Regions from separate parts of the Peribacillus sp. GL_122 genome, predicted to be linked through region 1. Evidence: riboswitches for the same ligand, from Rfam matches in the RefSeq annotation. Region 1 holds a riboswitch; each other region holds the start of a gene.

The links. A riboswitch is a leader RNA that binds a small molecule or an ion and turns the genes downstream of it on or off. The one in region 1 is predicted to bind cyclic di-AMP.
Region 2: it holds a riboswitch for cyclic di-AMP, as region 1 does, so the genes downstream of both, AC3ISB_RS04505 (APC family permease) here and AC3ISB_RS01380 (cation:dicarboxylate symporter family transporter) in region 1, are expected to answer to the same signal.
Region 3: it holds a riboswitch for cyclic di-AMP, as region 1 does, so the genes downstream of both, AC3ISB_RS24165 (TrkH family potassium uptake protein) here and AC3ISB_RS01380 (cation:dicarboxylate symporter family transporter) in region 1, are expected to answer to the same signal.

What each region holds. Positions count from the first base shown of each region.
Region 1 is NZ_CM174415.1:260,589-268,495, reverse strand. It holds gene AC3ISB_RS01395 (hypothetical protein) at 702-1,484, opposite strand; gene AC3ISB_RS01390 (hypothetical protein) at 1,674-1,874, shown strand; gene AC3ISB_RS01385 (methyltransferase domain-containing protein) at 1,871-2,272, shown strand; gene AC3ISB_RS01380 (cation:dicarboxylate symporter family transporter) at 2,322-3,581, opposite strand; cyclic di-AMP (ydaO/yuaA leader) riboswitch at 3,753-3,899, opposite strand; gene AC3ISB_RS01375 (efflux RND transporter periplasmic adaptor subunit) at 4,098-5,360, opposite strand; gene AC3ISB_RS01370 (hypothetical protein) at 5,375-6,037, opposite strand; gene AC3ISB_RS01365 (TetR/AcrR family transcriptional regulator) at 6,296-7,174, opposite strand; gene AC3ISB_RS01360 (efflux RND transporter permease subunit) at 7,364-7,907, shown strand, end outside.
Region 2 is NZ_CM174415.1:935,403-943,309, reverse strand. It holds gene AC3ISB_RS04505 (APC family permease) at 304-2,130, opposite strand; cyclic di-AMP (ydaO/yuaA leader) riboswitch at 2,269-2,413, opposite strand; gene AC3ISB_RS04500 (GtrA family protein) at 2,778-3,233, opposite strand; gene AC3ISB_RS04495 (glycosyltransferase family 2 protein) at 3,193-4,215, opposite strand; gene AC3ISB_RS04490 (DUF6044 family protein) at 4,231-5,901, opposite strand; gene galU (UTP--glucose-1-phosphate uridylyltransferase GalU) at 6,073-6,933, shown strand; gene AC3ISB_RS04480 (cytochrome P450) at 7,541-7,907, shown strand, end outside.
Region 3 is NZ_CM174415.1:4,987,105-4,995,011, reverse strand. It holds gene AC3ISB_RS24200 (pentapeptide repeat-containing protein) at 1-402, opposite strand, end outside; gene AC3ISB_RS24195 (PadR family transcriptional regulator) at 419-697, opposite strand; gene AC3ISB_RS24190 (class I SAM-dependent methyltransferase) at 958-1,578, shown strand; gene AC3ISB_RS24185 (hypothetical protein) at 1,589-1,723, shown strand; gene AC3ISB_RS24180 (class I SAM-dependent methyltransferase) at 1,903-2,607, shown strand; gene AC3ISB_RS24175 (STAS domain-containing protein) at 3,024-3,857, shown strand; gene AC3ISB_RS24170 (potassium channel family protein) at 3,999-4,655, opposite strand; gene AC3ISB_RS24165 (TrkH family potassium uptake protein) at 4,679-6,010, opposite strand; cyclic di-AMP (ydaO/yuaA leader) riboswitch at 6,184-6,326, opposite strand; gene AC3ISB_RS24160 (hypothetical protein) at 6,658-6,849, shown strand; gene AC3ISB_RS24155 (TetR/AcrR family transcriptional regulator) at 7,083-7,682, opposite strand; gene AC3ISB_RS24150 (ABC transporter ATP-binding protein) at 7,801-7,907, shown strand, end outside.

The sequences.
Region 1 (7,907 bases):
TTTACCAATGATGGTTAGTTGAGCCAATCGGGCATTTACAGGCTGTTAGACCTCCACATTTCTTTTTTGTTACATCATCTATCCGCCTGACCTACAGCCTGTTAATGCGGGGTAAAGCGAAACTTCCATCATTGGTGCTTTACCAATGATGGTTAGTTGAGCCAATCGGGCATTTACAGGCTGTTAGACCTCCACATTTCTTTTTTGTTACATCATCTATCCGCCTGACCTACAGCCTGTTAATGCGGGGTAAAGCGAAACTTCCATCATTCGAGCTTTACCAATGATTACTATAAGCGGAGCACAGGTTAAAACCGCCACGTCCTGTGGCAACACCTGTGCTAGCACATCCTGTGCGTCGCAATCGGGCATTTACAGGCTTGTTGGCCCACCACATTTCTTTTTCATTACATTTGCCATCCGCTTCCCTTACAGCCTGTTAATGCGGGATAAAGCAAACTCCACATTTCTTTTTTGTTACATCATCTATCCGCCTGACCTACAGCCTGTTAATGCGGGGTAAAGCGAAACTTCCATCATTCGAGCTTTACCAATGATTACTATAAGCGGAACACAGGATAAAACCGCCACGTCCTGTGGGTCGCCCTCTCTTATCTTTTATGCATGAGATGGTAAGTCTTACCCTAAAAAATTCGAGGATGTCAAATAATCCAATCCACGAACCTCAGAAGTTAGGATCATCAGGAGGATGATGTATTTTTAATAACGCTTTCCCATACCTTTTCTTTTCGATTGAAGATAATAAAGGCATCGGGTTCATTAATATCTCTATCCGAAAAGTCATCATGCATCTCATCCATATTTAAATAATCCCCTACGATCCATGCAGGTATCTCAATTTTCATTCTTGTATACTTAACATCCCGAAAGGAAAAAGCGAGCCCCTCTGCCAGAATATGAGCCAAGGAAGAAATGATTTCTGCTGGAATCGCCGTCAGCTCTTTTTTCTTTCTGATTCCAAGCCATGTCCTCTCTACTTTTAATGGCTCCAGCTTTAGCGGAATCAGGCTTCCTAACATCATATAATATGTCGAAAGAGAACGAAAATAAATTTTATTGAACCAGCCATCATCCTGGGCAAGGTACACAAATTGATTATTCAATTTACGGAAAAACGGGGGACTCAGATGGGTTTTAGCGTGTCCTAAATATAAAAGTTCCGCTAATTCCCTTCCATCCAATTCATCCAGTCCTTCCGCCTCTTCAAAATCGACCCAACAGAAATCTCCATATGCCCGAACATTTTCTTTAACGAGCTTCGCAATATCCTCAGATGAAGCGCTCTCAAGCAGGACATTCAAATTGTATTCCCCACCATCGAATTGATGTTTCAATAATAAGATGGAATCCAAGGTATATGGCAGCGAATAGACGAATTCACGAAAATTGAGTCCATTAAAAAGGACAAACCGTTCGGAAGCCTGCATATACATATATAAGATATCATTGCTATCATTCTTCATAACCTGACCCCCTCCGAGCTTTCAATCAATAATGTTATTTTATCAAACTTTTGGGTTTTCACGTAAGTTATATAGCCCTCAATATTAATCATCATCAGCATCGTGTAAATAATGCGAAACACAAAATCCATATTAACCCAAATAAACATCCCTATTACAGTAAAAAATATCGAATTTGAGGAATTGATCATGGATAAAGTTAAAAAAGCTTTTATCATTTATTCTTTTCACGGGAACGCTTCCCCTGATGCAACTAAAAGATTAGGTCTATGGCAATCAGAGAAATATGCATTCGAAAAACGTTTATATCAGGATAATGCAATCCTTGATATGGATGCGGTACAGGAAGAACCACCTTCGCACTATATAAAAAAGGATTCCATAATATAACGGGAAACAATCTATCTCCTGACATGCTTAGTGAAGCCGAAAAAATAGCCATGAATATAACGGGGACATACCCTTTATCCTTGGCGATGCAACGAACCTCCCTTTTCAACGACTCATCATTCGAAAAAGCAATCTTCGCTTTTAATGGTTTAATGCCCCAGCAAAAAAACCGCACATTGGCTTTAAAAGAAATCAACCGTATTTTAAAACCTGAAGGACCCTTCATTTTCACAACACACGACCGTGATAAAAACGAAAATCATCTGAACTTCTGGGAACAAGAGGAAATGATTCGGTGTGGAGGTATACAAAATGCAAGACTTTATGAGCTTGGGTATATTTTGATATCCGGAAAGACGCTTCTGGATCGTCAATCGGAAGAGAAAGCGCATTTTTAATTCAAAAAAAAAAAAATCCAGAGTGACATTTCACTCTGGATTTTTTATATTAAGAAACTTGCTCTAATTCTTTTTTGGAAGGAGGGTTGAATTGACCTTCCCATTTAGAGATGACGATTGCTGCAAGTGAATTACCGATAACGTTTACTACTGTACGTCCCATATCAAGAATACGGTCGATACCGGCAATAAATGCTAGACCTTCAATAGGAATACCGACAGTTCCCAATGTCGCTAAAAGAACTACGAAAGATACACCCGGTACACCGGCAATCCCTTTGGACGTGATCATTAACACTAGCATTAGCGTAATTTGCTCATACGCGCTTAAATCGATTCCGTACATTTGAGCGATGAAGATAGCTGCTAATGCTTGGTATAATGTAGAACCATCAAGGTTAAAGGAGTATCCAGTCGGAATAACAAATGTAGCAATATGTTTCGGACATCCCGCTTTCTCCATTTTTTCCATGATTTTCGGAAGAACCGCTTCTGAACTTGCAGTAGAGAAAGCAAGAATCAATTCTTCTTTTAGAAGTTTAATCAAAGTAAAGATATTGAATCCGACAAATTTCGCAATAAGACCAAGAATGACTATTACAAAGAAAATCATTGTTCCGTATACAGAAAGCGCTAACTTTCCTAGCGGAATTAAAGATTCCAAACCGAACTTGGAGATCGTCACACCGATTAGTGCAAATACACCGATAGGAGCGAATTTCATGACCATGTTAGTTAGGTAGAACATTCCTTCAGCTACACCTTGGAAGAAACGGAATACTGGTTTACCCTTTTCACCGATGGCCGCAATACTAAGTCCAAACAACACGGAGAAGAAAATGATCGCTAGCATATCGCCTTCTACCATGGCTTTAACTGGATTGGATGGCACAATGTTTACGATTGTATCTACGAACGATTCATGTTGCTTAGTTTCTGCTGTATCAACATAGGTAGAAATATCAGTTTGTTCTAGCTTGTCCATATTTACACCAACACCAGGCTGGATGATATTCGCTGAAATTAAACCAACAGCAATCGCTATCATAGTTACTACAACAAAGTATGATATTGATTTAGCTCCAAGTTTACCTACTGATTTTAAATCGCCTACACCTGCAACTGCAACGATAAGACTTGACACAATGATTGGTACTACAATCATTTTAATCATTCGTAGGAAAATGTCTCCGAATGGCTGTAAAAAGTTTTGGGCCGCCTCACTACCATAAAAAATGGCACCAACGATAATCCCTAAAATTAAACCAATGAAAATTTGGCTAGCTAAACTTAATTTGAATTTCTTCATTTACTTTCCTCACCTTCCATAAAGTCTTTGATGCAAAAACATTTTTGTCTCGGTAAGGGAAACAAGATACTAATAAAAGAAAGTAATTTTTCTTTTTTGAAAAACTCTGTCTTTACGCCGAAAAAAAAGACACTTCATGTGTCGATTTCTTATTGGCGTGAATATTCACACATGTTCCCTTAAAGACGCTGACGAGGTTAGCTGTCGGGTTAGGAATTGGAAACACAAAGCCCTTTCATTTCTGAATTCACCCCTAGCGGATAAAATCCACAAAAATGGGTCCCCCGTTCTTGGAATAAGATTAAGCGAGTTAACTTATAATAAAATATTATACTAAAAATGATAATCTGTAAATATTTATTCGCATCCGTTCTAGAAAAAATCTTTAAATATGTCTGAATATTCTGTATTAATAGCTATTTTATCTATAATTACTCTTCCCATTTTTTAATCACACAAGTTATATTGATATAATTACTAAATAATTTGACATCACCTCTCTTGTTGAAGGAACAGTTATTTTTCCAAAATGCCAAGTAACAGATATCTTACTTTTTCCCTAGAGGTGAATTTTTTATAAGTTGCAACTTTCACTTTTTCAAATTGAATCGGAGTAATAAAATTAGAATGGTTCTTCACTGCCACATCCGGCTTCAACAGGATGACGTCACCTACCGACGGTCCCTTTATGATTTCTTGCTTTCCTTCTGCTTTAAGCCCTTTTGTAATGTAATGTTTATCCACATATCCTTTTTTAGTCAATTTGTAAATATAAGGCTGTTTTTGGTAATGTACCGCCTCTATAGGAACGGAGGGTACACCGGCTTTCTCATTGGTTATTACTGTAAGATCCACTTTGGATCCCACCAACAAAGGTTCCGTTTCTTCGCCTTCCGGTTCGATTAAAGCCTGAAATGGAAATCTGTTATCTTTTTTTAACGACGGCTCTTCAGCTGGATAGGAATGGATACGGCCTATCGTTCCTTTCAATGTCTTTTTTGAATCAGAGGAACTTGCTTTTATAGTCATGCCCACTTCAGCCTTTTTCATTTCCTCTTCGGTGAAATACCCTTCAATTGCCATATTTATAGAAACAATGGATATGATGGGATTATTCAGGTTTTTATTAATATTTTTAACTACACCATCACCCTCGCTCGTCGTCACGATCGCATTGGACTGATCCTCAATTGAACTTAATTTAGCGTCAAGCATTTTCACTTTTTCATTCAAACTGTTTTTTTCCAGTTCCTGCTTGTACATTTCTTGCTCAATGTTACTTTTAATAAGATCCGTCGAGCTTGTTGTTAAATCAATACTCAAGTTTTTTTCCACCGATTCATCAATGTCCGCTTTTCCAGAATCACTGGTCAGGGTCCCTTGATAAGACCTCAACTTGCCTATGTATTCTTCAATCGCTGCAATTTCTCCCTCAGCTGCCGTTTTCTCCGCTTCTAAATCCGCTTTTAGCGCATCAAGTTCGGTCGTCGTATACTCAAACAACGAGGAGCCAGCCGTAATCGCATCGCCTTCTTTTACAAGGAATTTCTTAAAATCATTTTTCTTGGTATCGAAATAGATATCATACTCTTCTACAGGTTTAATTACCCCATTTGTTTGAATAGTATCCGTAATTGTATCTTTTTTTACCTTTGTCCAGTTTTCAACGAAAACAGTTCGTTCCACTTTGCTTTCTTTTTTTTCAAGAAGGTATATGTTAACGGTTATTAACACTATCGACGCGATCGAGACCGCTGCTATTTTCCATTTTCCGCTCATTCTTTTCACCCGCCTTATACAAATACGCCTACTTGGATGTATGCTAAAAAGGCTTTAACAAACCATGTGGCCAGATAGAATAGAACAATCATTAAAAGGACCAAATAATTATTTCGTTCTGAAAATTCCTTTAAATAAAAATATTGCAGAGCAATAATAAGAAATTGAAAAATGGTGATTTCGCTGAAAAAGTGAATGAAATAATCACTTCTGAGAAAATACTGACTGATGATCCCCAATGAAAAAGGATTGGCATCGCTGCCTATATCCATTAAAACGAATAGAGGAATCAGTAATATTTTTTCCACTAACTGCAAACCAAAAAGAATCATTTGAACGATGACCAATTTTATATATGGGATATCAGTAACGATCCAAAAGAATAGAGCTGCTAAAAATATGTATATGGAAGGGTCGAGTATGCCTGTTATTATATTGCCGCTCAAAATCAGCAACTTTGCTGCTTCGAATTCATTGGCACTCATCGTCGTGATTTCTTTGGAAAATGATTCTGAACCAATGCCAAAATATCCCCCAATGGCGAATACTATAAGACTAAGAAAATATAAAAATAGTAATTTCAATCCAAGCTTTGTGACTGCCTCTGCATTTTGCAGCTGATAACTACTCCGATAAGGCTCTAAAATGCCCTTTAACAATCTGACCTGGTACACCATATGTGGTCCTCCTGCAAAAAATGATATTTCATCATATATTTTATCTTATTTTGGAAACAATTGCAGAAATAAGGGATGAATATACAAAAAAAACACATAAGCCCTTCCCTTCAAATTTAATCCCCACACTAATTTGGTGTTAATGCTGACAATTGAAAGAATGTCTTCTTCCCATCACTAGTACTTTTCCTAAACCCCCGCTTTTAAAACTCATTAACAAATGAAAAAAGAGGCTATACGCCCCTTTCAGTAATGCCTTCATATATTCAACAAATAATCCTTCATCATTAAGATAAACTTTGAACTCAACGGACTTCTTTTTTCATTTTTTTCCAAAAATAACAAAAGGCTTTCCAAGATGATGGGACTTGGCCTAACTTTTGAAAACTCTTCCTGGATCGCCTTTAAAGCTTCCGTATTCTTATTTGGTTCCATTCCCTCTTCCTTACGTGTTTCCACTTCCAGCATCCTGACGATGATCGAATGGATTTCCTCTTTTGGGCTCATATCCCGCATCGAGCATCCTGGTAAGGGAAATTGTTTCAATAATGGATCTTCCATGTTCTGCAGGCTTGCGATGATTGAATCCATCCGGTTCAATATGAAGCTAGGTAACAATTCCACATCGAAAGCATTTTGTTTCCTGATCAATATTCCGATATATCCTTTGAAAAGGGAATCCAAAATTATGGTGCAATCCGGCAAAAGATCAGCAGAAAGTCCCGGGTATAACTCAATGATTTTACGCTTGAACCAAATCAAGCCCTCTTCATGGATATAATGTAAAAATCTATCTAGTTCTTTGCTGATATGAACCATTTGTTCCTGCATCATCATTTGAATCAAGTTGGTGTTTCCAGTCATATGCTCAATGTGAACGGTGATCTGCCTCATGAATTTGTCTTTACTGGACAATGAAGCATCCAGTTCAAGATCAAGCAATGAATCCGTCAACGCTTCATAATAAAATTTAAAAATGGAGACCAGTAATTCTTCCTTCGATTTAAAATGATTATAAAAAGACCCCTTTGCTATTCCACATTTTTCAGCTATTTCCTGAACGGAAGTGGCATGATAGCCTTTCTCCGCGAAAAGCTCTACAGACTTATCTATGATCATCTTATTTTTTTCTTTCATCAAATTCATCCTATCTCTTAAAATTGTCCGTTGGTGACCAATGGGTCACTTCTTCCGAATTGTATCCCGAAACCCTTGAAATAACAACGTTAACACTACTGAATATTATCTGTTGCAATCATAATCCATATACTATATATTTGAATTTGTGACCGAGTAGTCACAATTTTATGTATGGAGGGTACAAGCTTGAATTCAATAATTAAATTTTCATTAAAGAATAAATTGGCAATCTGGTTGCTTACGATCATCATCGTTGCAGCTGGTTTATACTCCGGTTTAAACATGAAACAAGAAACCATTCCTAGCATCTCGACTCCTTTAATAAGCATCTCCACTGTATATCCTGGAGCTGCACCTGAAGAAGTAGCAGATAAGCTCACAGACCAGATTGAGCAGAAAGTAACAAATTTGCCAGGAGTCGAATTAGTCAGTTCATCTTCCATGGCTAATGCCTCTTCCGTCCAATTACAATATGATTATGATACGGATATGGACGACGCTGTAAAACAAGTGAAAGAAGCTTTAGAGAAATTACAACTTCCTGAGGGAGTGGATGACCCAAGCGTATCAAAATTAGAATTAAACGCTTTTCCTGTCGTCGCACTCAGTGTAACAGATAAGGGTTCTGATTTACCAGCTCTTACAAAAAACGTTGAAGAGGTGTTAGTGCCTAAACTTGAAGGAATTGACGGCGTGACATCCGTATCAATTTCCGGACAACAAGTAAATG
Region 2 (7,907 bases), 670 kb from region 1:
TGTCCATTTCCGAATCATCAGCGACTTTGAAATAATCACTTTCCCAAACAGCTGTCGTACGGATAATGATGATGGAGAAAGTTTTATATTAACATTAATTAAAGCTTTAAAAGAGGAAGTATCCCCACATCTTACTGCAAATCCTTTTTATTGTACGGGCTTCATAGTTACTGTGAATTTATGAGTTGGTAATGAATGTTCATACTCAAATATCGGCAGCGTAAGTTACTGCTGTCTTTTTTAAAAAGATTATAAAAAAAGCAAACCTTATGTAGGTTTGCTTCTTTTCTTAGATAATGAAACTTACTTCTTCAAATGATATGGCACAGTCGTAACAACCACATTTCTTCTATAAAGTAAGTAGGCGCGAATCAGTAAACTTGATTGGTTATGAAGTATATTGTGCCAGCCCTTCTTTGGAATGAATTGGGGGATGATCACCGTAACTTTATAATTGGCTTCACTAGCCTTATGTTCAACCGTATCCACAAATTTAGTTAGTGGCTGAATGATACTTCTGTAATAAGAATTCAGTGTAACGAGTCTTACATCTGGTTGCCATTTTTTCCATTTTTCCACGAATTTCTTTTCATCTTCTCTTTCAAAAGCAACATATACGGCAATAACCTGATTTGCTGATAGAGATTTTGCATAATTTAAAGAGTTCTCAACCACGTGAGTTATACCCGCCACGGGTACAATGATGATATTTCCTTCAATTGGTAAAATCGGCTCACATGTTGTAATCCTTAGTTGGTCACCAACTGCTTCATAATGCTTTCTAATTCGATGAAAAATTAAAATGATGATAGGTAAAAAAATCAAAACAGGCCAAACCTGAGTAAATTTGGTTAAAAAGAATATCATCGTGACGATAAAGCTAATCATGGCACCAATTGAATTAATGGTTAATTTCATCATCCAGCCTTTTGGCTTTTCGCGAATCCATTTAACAATCATCCCGGTCTGGGACAACGTAAATGGAATGAATACCCCTACCGCATAAAGCGGAATGAGATTTTCTGTATGTCCTTCAAATGCGACTATTAAGATGATCGATGCAAGTCCCAGTATGATAATTCCATTAGAATACCCTAATCGGTCCCCTCTTATCGTAAACGCCCGTGGAATGAATTTATCCTTCGCAAGATTTACCGCAAGCAGAGGGAAAGCCGAATAGCCAGTATTGGCTGCCAGTATCAAGATCAATGCAGTCGTACCTTGAATGAAGAAATACATGAAATTCCGTCCAAAGATCTCTTCAGCAATCTGGGAGACGACCGTTACCTCCGCGCTTGGAACAATGCTTAAATAATAGGCCAAGTATACGATTCCCGAAAATAATACTGCTAGTAAGGAACCCATGGCTATTAAAGTTTTCGCAGCATTATTCGGGGCTGGATCTTTAAAGTTCGGGATTGCATTGGAAATCGCTTCGACTCCTGTCAATGCGGAGCTTCCTGATGCGAATGCTCTTAGCAGTATAAATAAACTGATGCCCGCTACCGGAGTCCCGATGGACGTGTGCAATTCCGGTGAAACCCCACCCGTCAAAATCTTGTAAATCCCGACACCAATCAAGATGAACAATGCTAAAACGAATAGGTACACCGGATAGGCCAAAACAGAGGCCGACTCCGTAACCCCCCGAAGGTTCAGGATTGTAAGCAGAATGACGAAAATGATGGCTATGATGACATTATATGAATGCAGGCCAGGAAAAGCGGACGTGATGGCATCCGTACCTGCAGAAACACTTACAGCGACAGTTAATATATAATCCACCAATAAGGATCCTCCAGCTATCAACCCTGGATTGACACCTAAATTGTTTTTTGAAACCACATAGGCCCCCCCGCCATGTGGATAAGCGAAAATTATTTGTCTATAGGACAAAATCAAAGCAGTTAACAGGATCAATACCCCAATCGCGATAGGGATGGAATACCAGAATGCCGCAGCACCGACCGTGATAAGGACGATTAATATTTGCTCCGGTCCATAAGCAACCGAAGACAAAGCATCAGAAGATAAAATCGCCAAAGCCTTTGTTTTGTTAAGCTTTTGTTCACCAAGTGCATTTGATTTTAAAGGTCTCCCAATCAAGAACCTCTTTATAGAAGATAACATCAAGAATTCACCACCATATTTAATTTATAAGTTTATGTTACCCAGCTGTAGCAAAAAACAAGACGAAATAGAAAAATGCCTACAAGTCATAGCTAAATAGACCTGTAGACATTAATTTTTTTGTCTAACAAGCTCCACCTTCCTTCTCATATAACGCTTACGAGGTTAGCTGTCGGATTCGGACCTAAGAGTAGCCCTACCTTGAAAGGATTCACCCCTTGGATTGTAGTAACAATCCCAATAACGGGTCCCCCGCACCATAAGGTTTAAGCGATTTAGAAATATGAAACTGTTGATTATCATACTCCCGTGAAATGAAAAAGTAAATGAAAATTTTGCACATTAATAGAATAATCTTTGTAGGTGTAGTTTTGTTCTTGACGTATATAACATAAGTCATGCAAACACATGGTTCGAAGGGAGGAAAGAAGGTAAGTAAACGTCTAAAAAGAAAAAAATCAAGGAGTCAATGAACAAAAGATGGTCAGAAAAAGGAAAAAATGATCGCCACATGGAGATCGTGAAGGACGAATAGTAACAATCTGCCCCCAGCTTGAATCATTAAACTTGCATTGATTTTCGCTTTTCGCTTTTCGATTCCCCTTTATTCGTACAACCGGGGGCATTATCCCACTGATCCACCCTAATTAGTTCCTTCCTTCTTGAATTGGTCTCAAATTGCTTTTTTTAAAGACAAAATATTTCTGGCCAATATAGTTAAGAACTGTGTAAAAAATTGCTCCTATCAGCACAGCCACATTTTGTTGAATGGGTAAATGAACGGATCCTTCCATTGATTCTGCAATAGCTTGGCCTAAAGAATATGCGGCGGAATAACAAATCAGGATGACGCAAAAGAAACGTGCAACTCCTCTCCGCCATTCTATATCGCTTTTAAAGGTAAAAGTTCTGTTCAAAAGAAAACTCGTTACAGCTCCCGTACCATTACCGATAAAGGTGGAGACCCAGTAAGAGAATTCAAGAACATTCATGAGAAAAAGCATGATGGAAAGTCCAAGCGCTGTATTGACTATCCCAACCAATAAAAAGCGGATAAAGGAGTTAGTGTGTTTTAGATAGTTTTTCAATACTGTTCCGTTCATTGTCTAGTTGCTCCCGTTTTTTTAAATCGAGCGGATTAAATAGATCCAGATCAACTATATATTTAGGCCGGCGTTTGGATTCATTATAGATTTTACCGATATATTCCCCAATCAAGCCGACAGCAATCAACTGTAGTCCACCGATCAACCATATGGAGGTGATTAATGAGGTCCATCCAGTTTCGGTCTGCCCATAAAACTTTAACCATAAAAAGTAAGACCCAAAGAGTAAGCTAATGAAAAAGGAAAGACATCCTAGCCATAATACAAGCCGAATCGGTGTAACTGAAAAGGAAGTAATGCCATCAAGCGCAAAAGCAACCATCTTCTTAAATGGATATTTCGTTTCCCCAGCCAATCTTTCTTTTCGGTCATAATAAACAGAGTCCGTCTTAAACCCAATGAGCGGTACGATCCCCCGTAAAAAAAGATTCGTTTCATCAAATCGTTCCAACTCCGCGATCGCCCTCTTACTCATTAGCCGGAAATCGGCATGATTATAGACAAGGTTAACCCCCATCTTGTTCATCATTTTATAAAAACCAGTTGCAGATGTTCGTTTAAAAAATGAATCAAGATCCCTTTTCTGGCGGACACCGTATACAATTTCACACCCTTCATTGAATTTTCGAATGAATTCAGGGATGACTTGAATATCATCCTGTAAATCTGCATCAATGGAAATCACACAATCCGAGGCTTCTTTGGCTGTAAACAATCCTGCCAGAAGTGCATTTTGATGTCCTGCATTCCGGGAAAGCTTTAGTCCACGAACAAGTTCATTATTAATCGTTTCCTTATAAATGATCTTCCATGTTTGATCTTTACTTCCATCATCAACCAATAGGATTTTACTTTGACCAGAAACAACGTTTTCTTCGACTAACCCCCTCACCAATCCACAAAGTTGGGTAATGGTATCCTGCAATACGCTTTCTTCGTTATAACAAGGTACAACAATCGTTAGTATCGGTGAATTCACTCTATTCCCCCCTTTTCACATGACTCTGTATAAATAAATTTTCCACACGCTTCCTTTTTTCGTGAAAATCCTATCTAGTACCAATCCGTTTTCCTTCGCGTTCTTGATTGGTAGGGCAGAAAATATATACTTGCCACCTAATCCTTTAAACGCATCCATATTAAGGTCTAAATTTTTCAGCTCTTTCTTCGAGCTTTTCTTGAACATATAATGCTTCCCAAGCTCATCGGTAAATAGGTAACAACGTCCTCCCCATTCATCAAAGTAGATTCTGATGTTTTTATTCTTAGCCAATTCGTTTTCAATTATTTGACGAAATTGATGTTTGTAAGTAAGCGGATAGAAATTGTTATAGCTATCTAGCGTGTAAAATCCATTAAATTGAGCAATTGCGGGATGCAGCCCAATGCTGGCAACACGATATTCTTCCTGCGGAAGGTCAATATGATCTTTTATTTCCTGAAAAAGGCTTTCTGAATAGAACTCTTTAAAAGAAGGTTTTTTATTATGAGTGATTTCTTCATTGAAACCCATTAAGACAATAATTTGAACGGCGATGAAAATAGAAAGGGTTTTCTTAGCATAATCGCTGTGTTCCCAAATGATTTTTACCGCGAGGGCAAACCCCACGTATATTACCATCGGCCTTAAAAAGTGAAATCTTGCAAAATTAAAGGTATCCAGAGTGTGAAACCTTTCCGTTAAAGGAAGCCAGCCTTTATAAAACCAAAATGCGTACCATGCTGAGAGGATAAAATTCAAGCAAAATAAAAAAACATATACCTTTTCCTGTCTCCACAGTTTTTTGGTCAGAATAATATAAAGGGCAAAGATGGTAATCGGCAGGATGATAAGCGCATGTACAGTCATGACATGCGTATGGCCAAGAACGAAATTTTTGAATGTAAGCTTAATGACCCAATCGAGGGGCAGCCTTGCGTGAAAATATTCATCTCTGCTGTTTGGCTCCGAATCAAAAATGAATGAAGCGACCAAACGATACTCCACCATTCCAAAAATGACGGTCATATACACGATTGAAAGAAGAAACGTTATATTCCACCCTTTTCTCCTGATCACATCCGTTAGCCATAGAAACCCCATTGCAACAAGGAAAAAGAAAAAGCCAAGCACGATGCTTGAATAAAGCGGTAAAAGTGTAAGGACCAAATAATTCTTCCAAGAATGGTCCTTGCTGCGAATATTCAAAAAAGCCCAAAGTGCAAGCGGCATCCCAAGTGTACTGAGCATTCCCGATGGCCAAAATGGGGTAAGGGCAAAGGCTAAGGATGTTCCAACCCTAATCCAGCCTGATCGGCTTCCTGTAATCAAATGTTTCTTTAATAGGATATACATACCAAAGAATGCAATAAACCTTGTTAATGCCTGGCTTATTGCATATGCAACCATTGTCGGAAAAAGAGCATAAAGCCACACGATAATACTGAACTCACTGCCAAAAGCATTTCGGGGCAGCCCATTCATAATCTGGGGAACTTTGGCGTCTATTGCACCGAATAACTCACCGCTTTCTGAAAGGACTTTATACCAGGCAAGGTTGGAATCCAAATTATCATGTACGCGAATATGCGCATTTTCCCCAAGGATGAATAAAGGAGAAAGATATAAAACAATGACGAGTAAGGCAAAAAGGATTTGAACTCTCTCTTGATTTTCAATTGGCAAAATATACACCTCTTGACCAAATTCATATATCCATAATATTTGCTTCAAAGGTAAATCTATTCTATTTCAGGGATTTATTTTAACCTATTTTGAAATAGGTCAACCAATGACCACATAAAATGAAGGGTAGAACAAAAAGCATATTAAAGAACCTTAAAAAGGGGCTGGGCTATGATAAAGAAAGCGGTGATTCCAGCAGCCGGTTTAGGAACACGATTTTTACCTGCCACGAAAGCTCAACCAAAGGAAATGCTGCCGATTGTCGATAAGCCGACCATTCAATATATTATCGAGGAAGCGGTACAATCAGGGATTACAGATATTATCATCGTTACGGGTAAAAACAAACGTGCTATTGAAGATCATTTCGATAAATCAATTGAACTTGAAATGCTTCTGCAAATGAAAGGTCAAAATGATCTGCTTAACATCGTGGAGAACATTTCCAACATGGTGGATATCCACTATGTAAGACAAAAGGAACCTTTAGGTCTGGGGCATGCGGTTTTATGTGCCAAAACTTTTATCGGAGACGAACCTTTTGCCGTCCTGTTAGGGGATGATATCGTGGATAGCCAGGTTCCAGCTTTGAAGCAGTTAATGGAACAGTATAACAAGGTTCGTACGAGTATTATCGGATGTAAGGAAGTGTCACCTGCAGATGTCTCCAAGTATGGGATCGTAAATTTCCAAGAACGATATGAGGATTTATTTCTGGTAAGAAACTTGGTGGAAAAGCCAAAAGTGGAGGATGCACCATCAACACAGGCGATTATTGGCCGATATATTTTATCACCTGCGATTTTTGAAATCCTTGAAACCGTACAGCCCGATCGGAAGGGGGAGATCCAGCTTACCGAAGCTTTAGACCTTTTGTTAGAAAAGGAACCATTATACTCGTATATCATCGAAGGAAATCGATATGACGTCGGCGATAAATTCGGCTTCCTCCAAGCTTCATTAGATTTCGCCATGAAACGACCTGAACTTCGTGATCAGCTAATAACATATTTAAGGCAGCTGTTCCCTTAATGAAATTAATATACCCCCGCCCAATTACCTAGAGGTGATTGGGCTATTTCGGGTTCACGCCTTTGGTTGTAAAATGATCCACTAACATATCCCTTACCATAATCTCTAAGCAAAATATAACTGTTTATTATAAACGCTTCCGTGAAATGTAAAAGCAAGTGAAAATGTTCGACATAGAAAGAATAATTTTTAATCAGGGAGGTTATGTTGATAACGTATCCTTCATTATTGATCCTAACGACGATTTCCAGAAAGGGCTGTTGAAAAACACATGCACAAAAAAACTAATACTCCAATAATATCCGATGATTTTTTAGATCAAGTGGTTAAGGAAATCAATGCACAATTTGGCGGGCCCATTAATGAAAAAAATGATCGTTTCCTGCATGGGGACGATCAAGAAAGAACTTGAATCCCACATCATTAATCCAAAGCGTTCATGAAAGACTCTGGCTCTATTCATCCAGAGTTTTTTTTGCTAACTTATGAAACTTTATTTTCCCCATAGAAATATTTCCCCTTTCTATAACAACTTGTCCAAACCGTTTTAGCTTATCCTCATAGAATGATTACATGTAATTATTTTATAGAAAGGGGAAAAACTACATTGAGCCACGCTGATGATGTCTACCGCACTTCTCCAAAGGTTCCAAAAGGAAGGCTGATTTCCGGACATACAAAGGAGTTTCAAACTGATCCCATTGGCTTTCTGACCCGATTGGCCAAGGAATATGGGGAAGTCGCTAAATTCCGTTTTGGACCATTCCATAATGTTTATCACATTTTAAATCCTGATTTAATAAAACAAATACTCGTAACAAAACAAAAATCCTTCGTCAAATCCAAGGACTTCAATGTTTTAAAACCGCTTGTCGGTGAAGGTCTACTTACAAGCGAAAAAGACTTTCATATGCGACAGAGAAGGCTTATCCAACCCTCTTTCAAAAAGACTCATATTAGCCAATACGCCCAGG
Region 3 (7,907 bases), 1.0 Mb from region 1:
TTCAAAGATGCAATTATTTAAGTTAGTGCTTTTAAATGTGCTGTTCGTCAGGTCGGAATGACTGAAATCAGAACGGCTTAAATCGCAGGAATTAAATTTTCCATCATGCACCGAAACCGAGCGGAAGTCGGAATCCAATAAGCGTTGCCTGGAATAGTCCATGCTTATCGCCTGCTCAAGCACATTGTATTGCAGATTGAGCGATTCCATGAGCTCTGATACTTCCCCAATCGAATCCACAGTCAGCTTATACGCTTCCTGCTCACTGGCACCATTCCTTCTATGGTCATTGTATTTTTCCAGTAAGTTTTGCAGCAGTTCTTCTTCCAATTCCTTTGCTGTTTTTGCACTTTTGTACGGGGCAAAAATGTTATGAACATGTGCATTCAGTTTTTCAATCACATTTCATCTTCCTTTCTTACAAGAGGCGCTCAAGTATTCGCTTGGCCTGCTCCCAGTCATTTTTATTTTGGATATATGTGTCTTCCCCGATCGGGGTGATTTTGTAATATTTCCTTCTCCCGCCTTGTGTGGCATCTCCCCAATAAGAGATGATGCATCCGTCCTTTTCCAGTCGTTTTAAGCTGGAATACATCGTCGCTTCCTTAATTTCATATTGCTCATCCGAATCCATATATATCAGTTTGCTGATTTCATAACCATATTTATCGCCACTTTGCAGGAGTTTTAGAATCATCGTATCTACATGTCCGCGAAGCAAGTCAGAGGATAGTTGTCGTTGAACCAAATCCTCACCTCCTTTGGTATATCTTATAGTATATTACTATGACAGTCAAGGTAATGTGTTTGAAATGAATCGCTCAGGTGTAATGTCTGCATTAAAGCGGGCAGGGAAGCGCCGCATGGAGATTAATCTTACTAATTAGCCAGATATAATATCCGCTTGAAAGGGATATTTAATGCTTTATAGAAAAAGTAAGCAAGGTGGTGGGGATGTTGAATAATTCGTGGAATAAAGTGATTTATAAGGTTTGGTCGCCGATTTATGACAAAATCTTCAATTCTTATCTCTTTTTAGATGCCAGGAAAAGAATATTTGAAGAGATGCATTTTCAAGATCATGCAAAGGTTCTGTTTGTGGGCGTAGGTACGGGGGCCGATTTGGAGGTGGTCAAGAACCTTGACCTTGAGATAACGGCGATAGACCTGTCAGCCGATATGCTAAAAAAAGCGATGGGGAAATTTGATAATACATCGATCAATTTTCTCGAGATGGATGCACAGCATATGGAATTCGATAATGAATCGTTTGACTATATAGTGGGAAGTTTGATTCTTTCCGTCGTACCTGATGCCGATGAATGCCTTCAGGAAATGATCAGGGTTTTAAAAGGCGAGGGAAAAATCATACTATTCGATAAGTTTATCTCTAAAGATGAAGTGCTTTCACTACCCAAAAAGCTTCTGAGACCCATCATAAGGTTTTTAGGAACGGATATTGGCTTGCGGTTTGAAGACTTGTTCAGTAGACATGATAAGAGTGTGAAAATTGAAGAAGATCGACCGGTCATGCTGAATGGAATGTATAGGAAGATAATCATCAGTAAACGTATGTGATGGAGGAGGCATGTTTCAGAAGTGGATCGGGAGTCAATTGAAAAATCCGAAAGGACCCCTATCCAAATTGAATAGCAATGGAAATGATACTATTCTGGAAGTCGGAATCGGAAATGGCTCCACATATCCAGATTGGCTCAAGTGAACATTCTTGGCAAAAATTAAGGTGCCGACATTTCAGAAGAGATGGTCAAAGTAGCAATGAGGAAGAATAGGGAGCGTCTGAATGCCATATGTTACGTATTTTTGATGCAGCTGTTACATAGGCACAGGCTGAAACCAGTATAATTAAATGGTGGGGTAAAATGGGAAGAGGTGAAGGTATTGTCGGAGACGATTACAACCTATGAAGATTTATTGAATATGCTGGACTCGTTATTGCGTGAGCCAACTGCATTCTGGAATGATTTTTATGAAGACCGTGAAAAGGGGGTCCCCTTTTTCGAAAATTTCCCTGATGAGAATTTGGTTACTTATTTTAATGGTGGGTTAATTGGGCCAGGAAAGGTTCTTGAGCTTGGATGCGGACCTGGGAGAAATGCCATTTACCTTGCTCAAAAGGGCTGTTCCGTTGATGCGGTGGATCTTTCGAAGGAAGCACTGGACTGGGGAAAAGAACGAGCGGCAGAAAAGAAAGTGCACGTGAACTTCATTCAAAGGAATATATTTGATTTGGATATTGATGAAGGGCAATATGACTTCGTGTATGATTCAGGTTGTTTTCACCATATTGCTCCACATCGAAGGATCAATTATTTGGAGATGGTGAAAAAGGCGTTAAGGCCTAAGGGATTGTATTCGATTACTTGTTTTGTCAAAGGCGGTATATTGGGTGGTGCAGATCTTTCAGATTGGGAAGTATATAGGCAGGGAAGCCTTAAAGGCGGATTAGGTTTTACTGAAGAAAAACTCAGAATGATCTTCAAGGAATTTGACGTGCTGGAAATACGTAAAATGAGGAAAATGGAACAATCCGATGAAACGTTTGGGGTGCAAGGCTTATGGACGGCCTTATTTATGAAAAAGTAATTCTCATAAGATGGGCGAAATGGTGATGAACGGAGGATCTGGGAGCAGGTCCTTTTTTGTTATAAAGAAAAGGGAGGATTTGTTAAAGAAATATAAAAATGGTAAACAATAATAATGAAATGCTTTTTGGGTGAACGCAGATTTACCAGAATAATAGATGTAGGTTCCTGCAAATTTTTTTAAAAAAAACAGTGGTTGTATGGTTTCAAAAACAGCTGGGAAGGTATATGGAAAGAGGGGACCATTGGGTATCAGGTCATGACATTTCATGTATTGAAGAAATTATCTTCGATGCTTACTTTGATGATATTTCAATAGCCTGACAATGCTGATTTCTGTAATTAGCTGCATTGGATTTATTGATTACTGAGACCAATTGGAATGCTATTTTATAAAAAAAATAGGTGGAGAAACTTATGCATAGAAATAAAGAACTATATTCCTTTTTATTGGGTGTGGCAGGACAATTAACTGAGGATTGGTACGCAACATTGAATAAGAACGATAAGGCGGGGGTTTATAGCTCAACCGATCTCAAAGTGATTAAAAAACTTAAGCAGCAAAATAATGAATTCCATTTACGTTTCTTTCAGGTCTTTGTTACAGAAGAGAGGGAATTCTTTAATTGGCTTGGTGATTGGATTGAAGATATCGGTCAGGATGAGCAGCATTTAAACACACCCATCTATTTTATATTGAGGGAGTTCTTTCGAACGCAAGAGCAATACCTTGATTATATTGACCGGTTTGTGGGATTGCATGGAGATAAATATACGCAGGAAGAAATAAATTCCTGGTATCGGATAGTGGTGAAGGTGTTCAGTGAAGTGATGGAGAGGTTTACGGAAGCGAATCATAGATATGCCAATAAAATCATGAAAGCCCAACAGGCAACGATCGATGAATTGAGCACTCCCATCATTTCCCTTAAAGATAACACGGCTTTGCTTCCCCTGATAGGCGATATTGACACGACTAGGGGCATGTCCTTGCTTGAAAACACATTACAAAAGTGCGCTGAAAAAAATGTCACAAGGCTTTTCATTGACCTATCGGGCGTTCATGCAATTGATGGTGCATCCGCTCACCAGCTGTCACAATTGATTGAATCCTTACATTTGATCGGTATTCAAACAACCCTTTCAGGACTTCGGCCGGAAATAGCCATGACTGCCGTTAAGCTTCATCTGCCTTTTGATAAAGTGACGATAAAGTCCACTCTTGCCCAAGCAATCAGTACGATAAAATAATACATACATATCCAGGGCATAGGGATGCTCGTTATAAATATCATCGAGAAGACCTCCATATGGCGGTCTTCTCGCATGTATAAGTGATGCTGCATTCAAATAGGTACAGGGCCCATAAAGCAAGAGCCGGAACCTGTTGGATTATTCAATATTGGCAAAGACGGCTAGATCTTCTTTATTGCCAACCACTAAAAGTATATCATTTTCATGGATATCCTGATCCGGTGAGGGGGCTATGATGATTTCTCCATTACTCACGATGGCAATGACGCTGATATTATATTTTGCCCGTAGATCAAGCTCCCTGAGGCTTTTTCCCTTCATGCTCATGGGGAGGATGATTTCCTCGATATTGTATTCTTTAGAGAGTTCTATATAGTTCAGCATGTTAGGGGACAGGAGTTGATTCGCGACCCGCTCCCCCATATCCCTCTCAGGATAGATGACCCAGTCGGCCCCGACTTTAGTGAGCACCTGACCGTGATTTTTATTAAGAGCTTTGGCAATGACCTTATCTACCCCAAGCTCTTTTAAAAGCAAGGTAGTTAAAATGCTCGATTGCATGTCATTTCCGATGGCTACGATGACACAATCGAAATTACGGATTCCGATTGATTTCAATGTCTCTTCTTCAGTCGTATCCGCCATGATAGCATGGGTAACGCTCAGTTCCGCATTCTCGACTCTTTCCTCGTTGACATCAATACCCAATACCTCTTGGCCAGCCGTATATAATCTATGGGCCACACTGGTTCCGAATCTGCCTAGACCGATCACGGCATATTGTCGTTTTCCCATCTTTTACACTCCTTCATTTATGTTTAACCAATCATGATTTTCCCTTTTGGACGTCGGAACGGATCTGGTTTGCGCCTCATAGCGATGGCAAAGGCCAAAGTCAAAGGACCCACACGGCCTGCAAACATCGTGAAAATGATGAGCATCCGGCCAACCGGTGATAATTCAGGGGTCAAACCCATTGAAAGTCCCACGGTGGCAAATGCTGAAGTGGCTTCAAATAAAATCATCAAGAAGTCACTTCCGCTTTCAGTGATGGTCAGCAGAATGGAGATGATTGAAACCATGAATACGCCAATGAATGTAACGGACAATGCTTTAAAGATCGTTTCACTCACAATGCGGTGCCGGAATAATACCACATCACCCTTTCCTTTAATCTGTGACCAAACCGTTCCGACAAGCGTTGCCAATGTAGTCGTTTTAATCCCGCCGCCAGTCGATCCGGGTGAAGCCCCGACGAACATCAAGAAAATGATGAGCAGTAATGTAGGCTGAGTTAAATCAGGGATATTCAGCGTATTGGAGCCTGCCGTCCTTGGTGATACCGATTGAAATAATGATGACAGCATTTTACCCATGAAAGATAAAGGCTGCAATGTCTTGGCATTGCCGAACTCGAATAAAAAGATTAAAATTGCGCCGGCAATCGTAAGTGCCAAGCTAGTCGTCAGAACAATCTTCGTATGTATGGATAAACGATGGGTATCACGGTATTCGTATATTTCATTCATCACGATAAAACCTATTCCGCCAAACGTGATGAGGAAGACGACCGTAAGGGTCACGAAGGGGTCCGATACATAAGGGGTCAAACTCTTGAATTCCCCCATTAAATCAAAGCCGGCATTATTGAAATTCGATATGGAATGAAAAAACCCGTAATAGATTGCTTTGCCGATTGGCATGTCAAAAGAAAAGCGAATCGATAGAATAAGGGCACCCATGCCCTCAATGATTGCCGTGAAAATTAAAAGCCGTTTCACTAACCTGACTACACCTGCCATGGATAGATTATTTAAGGATTCCTGCAAGAGTAACCTGCCTTTTAAAGAAATCTTTTTGCCTAAAAGGAAAAAGAAAAATGTCGCAAATGACATGAACCCTAAACCGCCTATCTGTATCAGTGTTAAGATGACCAACTCACCAAAAGTGGTGAAGGTCGTTCCTGTATCCACTACGACCAGTCCTGTTACACATGTAGCGGAAGTCGAGGTGAATAAAGCATCCAGAAAAGAAAGACCATTTCCATTTTCTGTGGAAATCGGCAGGGTTAATAAATAGGCCCCAATAAGTATCAGGATGGCAAAGCCTAGTACAAGTATTTTGGGCGGATCCAATAAATTTTTTTTCATTCTCAAATGATCATCCCTACCTAAAAAAATTGTGTGAAACTGTATGTGATTTTAATCATCAATCTGCTTTCAGAAATCTTTTTAAAGGCATAATAAAAAGACCAGCGAAAACTACGAACAGTTATTTTGCCACAAAAAGCGTGCAAAAAAACTCCCGAAATAGGCGGTCTTATGACCTCCTTCGCTTTAGCCGACGAAGTTAGCTGACGGGTAGGATGGCGAAAGAGCTGATCTCATCCCTTCTGCAAGGCAGAATTAACCCCAATTGATTGGGTCCTCCGTACTCAATTCCCTTGAGTTTAGGCCGAAATGCATTAAATTGATAAACGTATTCTACTCCCATCATTTAGCAGTTGTAAACCCCTAAATCGTAAAAAAATATTTCTTTAACAAGACTGAAAATTTACGTTTCATTTACATTTTAAAAACGTATTGACAAATATTAGTTAGCACATTATGATAGGTTCGATTAATCCGATTATGATAACCAGCATCGATGTACTTTATTCAATACTTTCAAGCAGAACACACTATTTGCCAATCAAAATTTGTAATATATATTATGTTTCTTTTGTAAATGATAAAGAAAAAAAGCATTGCATTCGTATTTAAAAATTCAACACATTTTATTAAAAAGGCGGGCAATTATGGAGAAGACGTTCAATAGATATGTTATTAATGCTACAGGCAAGGGTGGCCAGACATATTTAACACAATGCCAGGATAAAGATGCACTAAGGAAATGGATAGCCGATCATGAGGATCAAATCATCATGGATGAGTTAAGGATAACGGATAAGAAAAAGAATCCGTTTTTAAAATTGTTTTCCCTAAGGTAAATCAACAAAATCCTAACATCATTAGGTATTCAATTATGAAATCCCTGTGCTCTATCCGGGAACGCTGAGCGAAAAATCCATATCTTGTTTTGCTTTTAAACTCATTTATTTTAAATGAGTTTTTTTGCTATGAGCATCTCTAAGAGCAGGTATTATTCCGTTGGTGATATAGGAGCGGAAGCCAAGATGTAATCAGATTTAAAGGTATGTTGATGGAACATGCCTTTGATCGTTCATTGTATGAATGTGCGCAATTGGCTGATGAAGTTCAAGATTTGAAAATGGATTTTCGCCATTTCTTCCGCCGTCTGCTCTTCACAATTCTCCAGCCACTCCTGTATCACCCCTAAAATCGCCGATGTCATGAAGGCGTGCATATACATGCGGAATGCTTCATCTTTAGCTGCTGGATGATGGCTGATCAAACGCTCCAATAGTACTTCACCGAATACGCGCTTTATTTTTTTCGCTAAAGAAGGATCGCCCTTATCACCAAGAATGGCCCTCAAAGCGTGGGCATGCTCACTGATGAATTGAAAAATCGCTATGAAGGGCGGGTAAAGCTGTTGTTGATGAAGAGCCATAAAAGCCTCTTTCGGCAAAATGGCAGTAATGCGAGTTTGAAGTTCATTTAACAATTCCTGCTGTAAGTGATCCATCAATTCATATTTATCTGTGTAATGCAAATAGAATGTGCCCCGATTAATGTTGGCGCGCTCTGCAATTTTCTTCACTGATACATGTGAGAACCCCTCTGCTTCAACGAGTGCAATGAAATGATATTGTATCTGCATTTTCGTCTTTTGTACCATATCCTCATGAATCGATGCCATGGAATGTCTCCTTCACTGAACATTTTTCCAAATGTGTTGATTGTATTAGACCAAATGCTGCCTTAGAATGATGATACACTCAACACCGTGTTAATTAAAGAGGGAGGATGTGTGTACATTGAAAAACGCGATTTCCATTGAAGGAATTGCCAAAGGTTTTCATCAGAAAAAGGTCATTCAGCCATTGAGCCTGAATATTGAAAAAAGCGGAATTTTTGGCTTGCT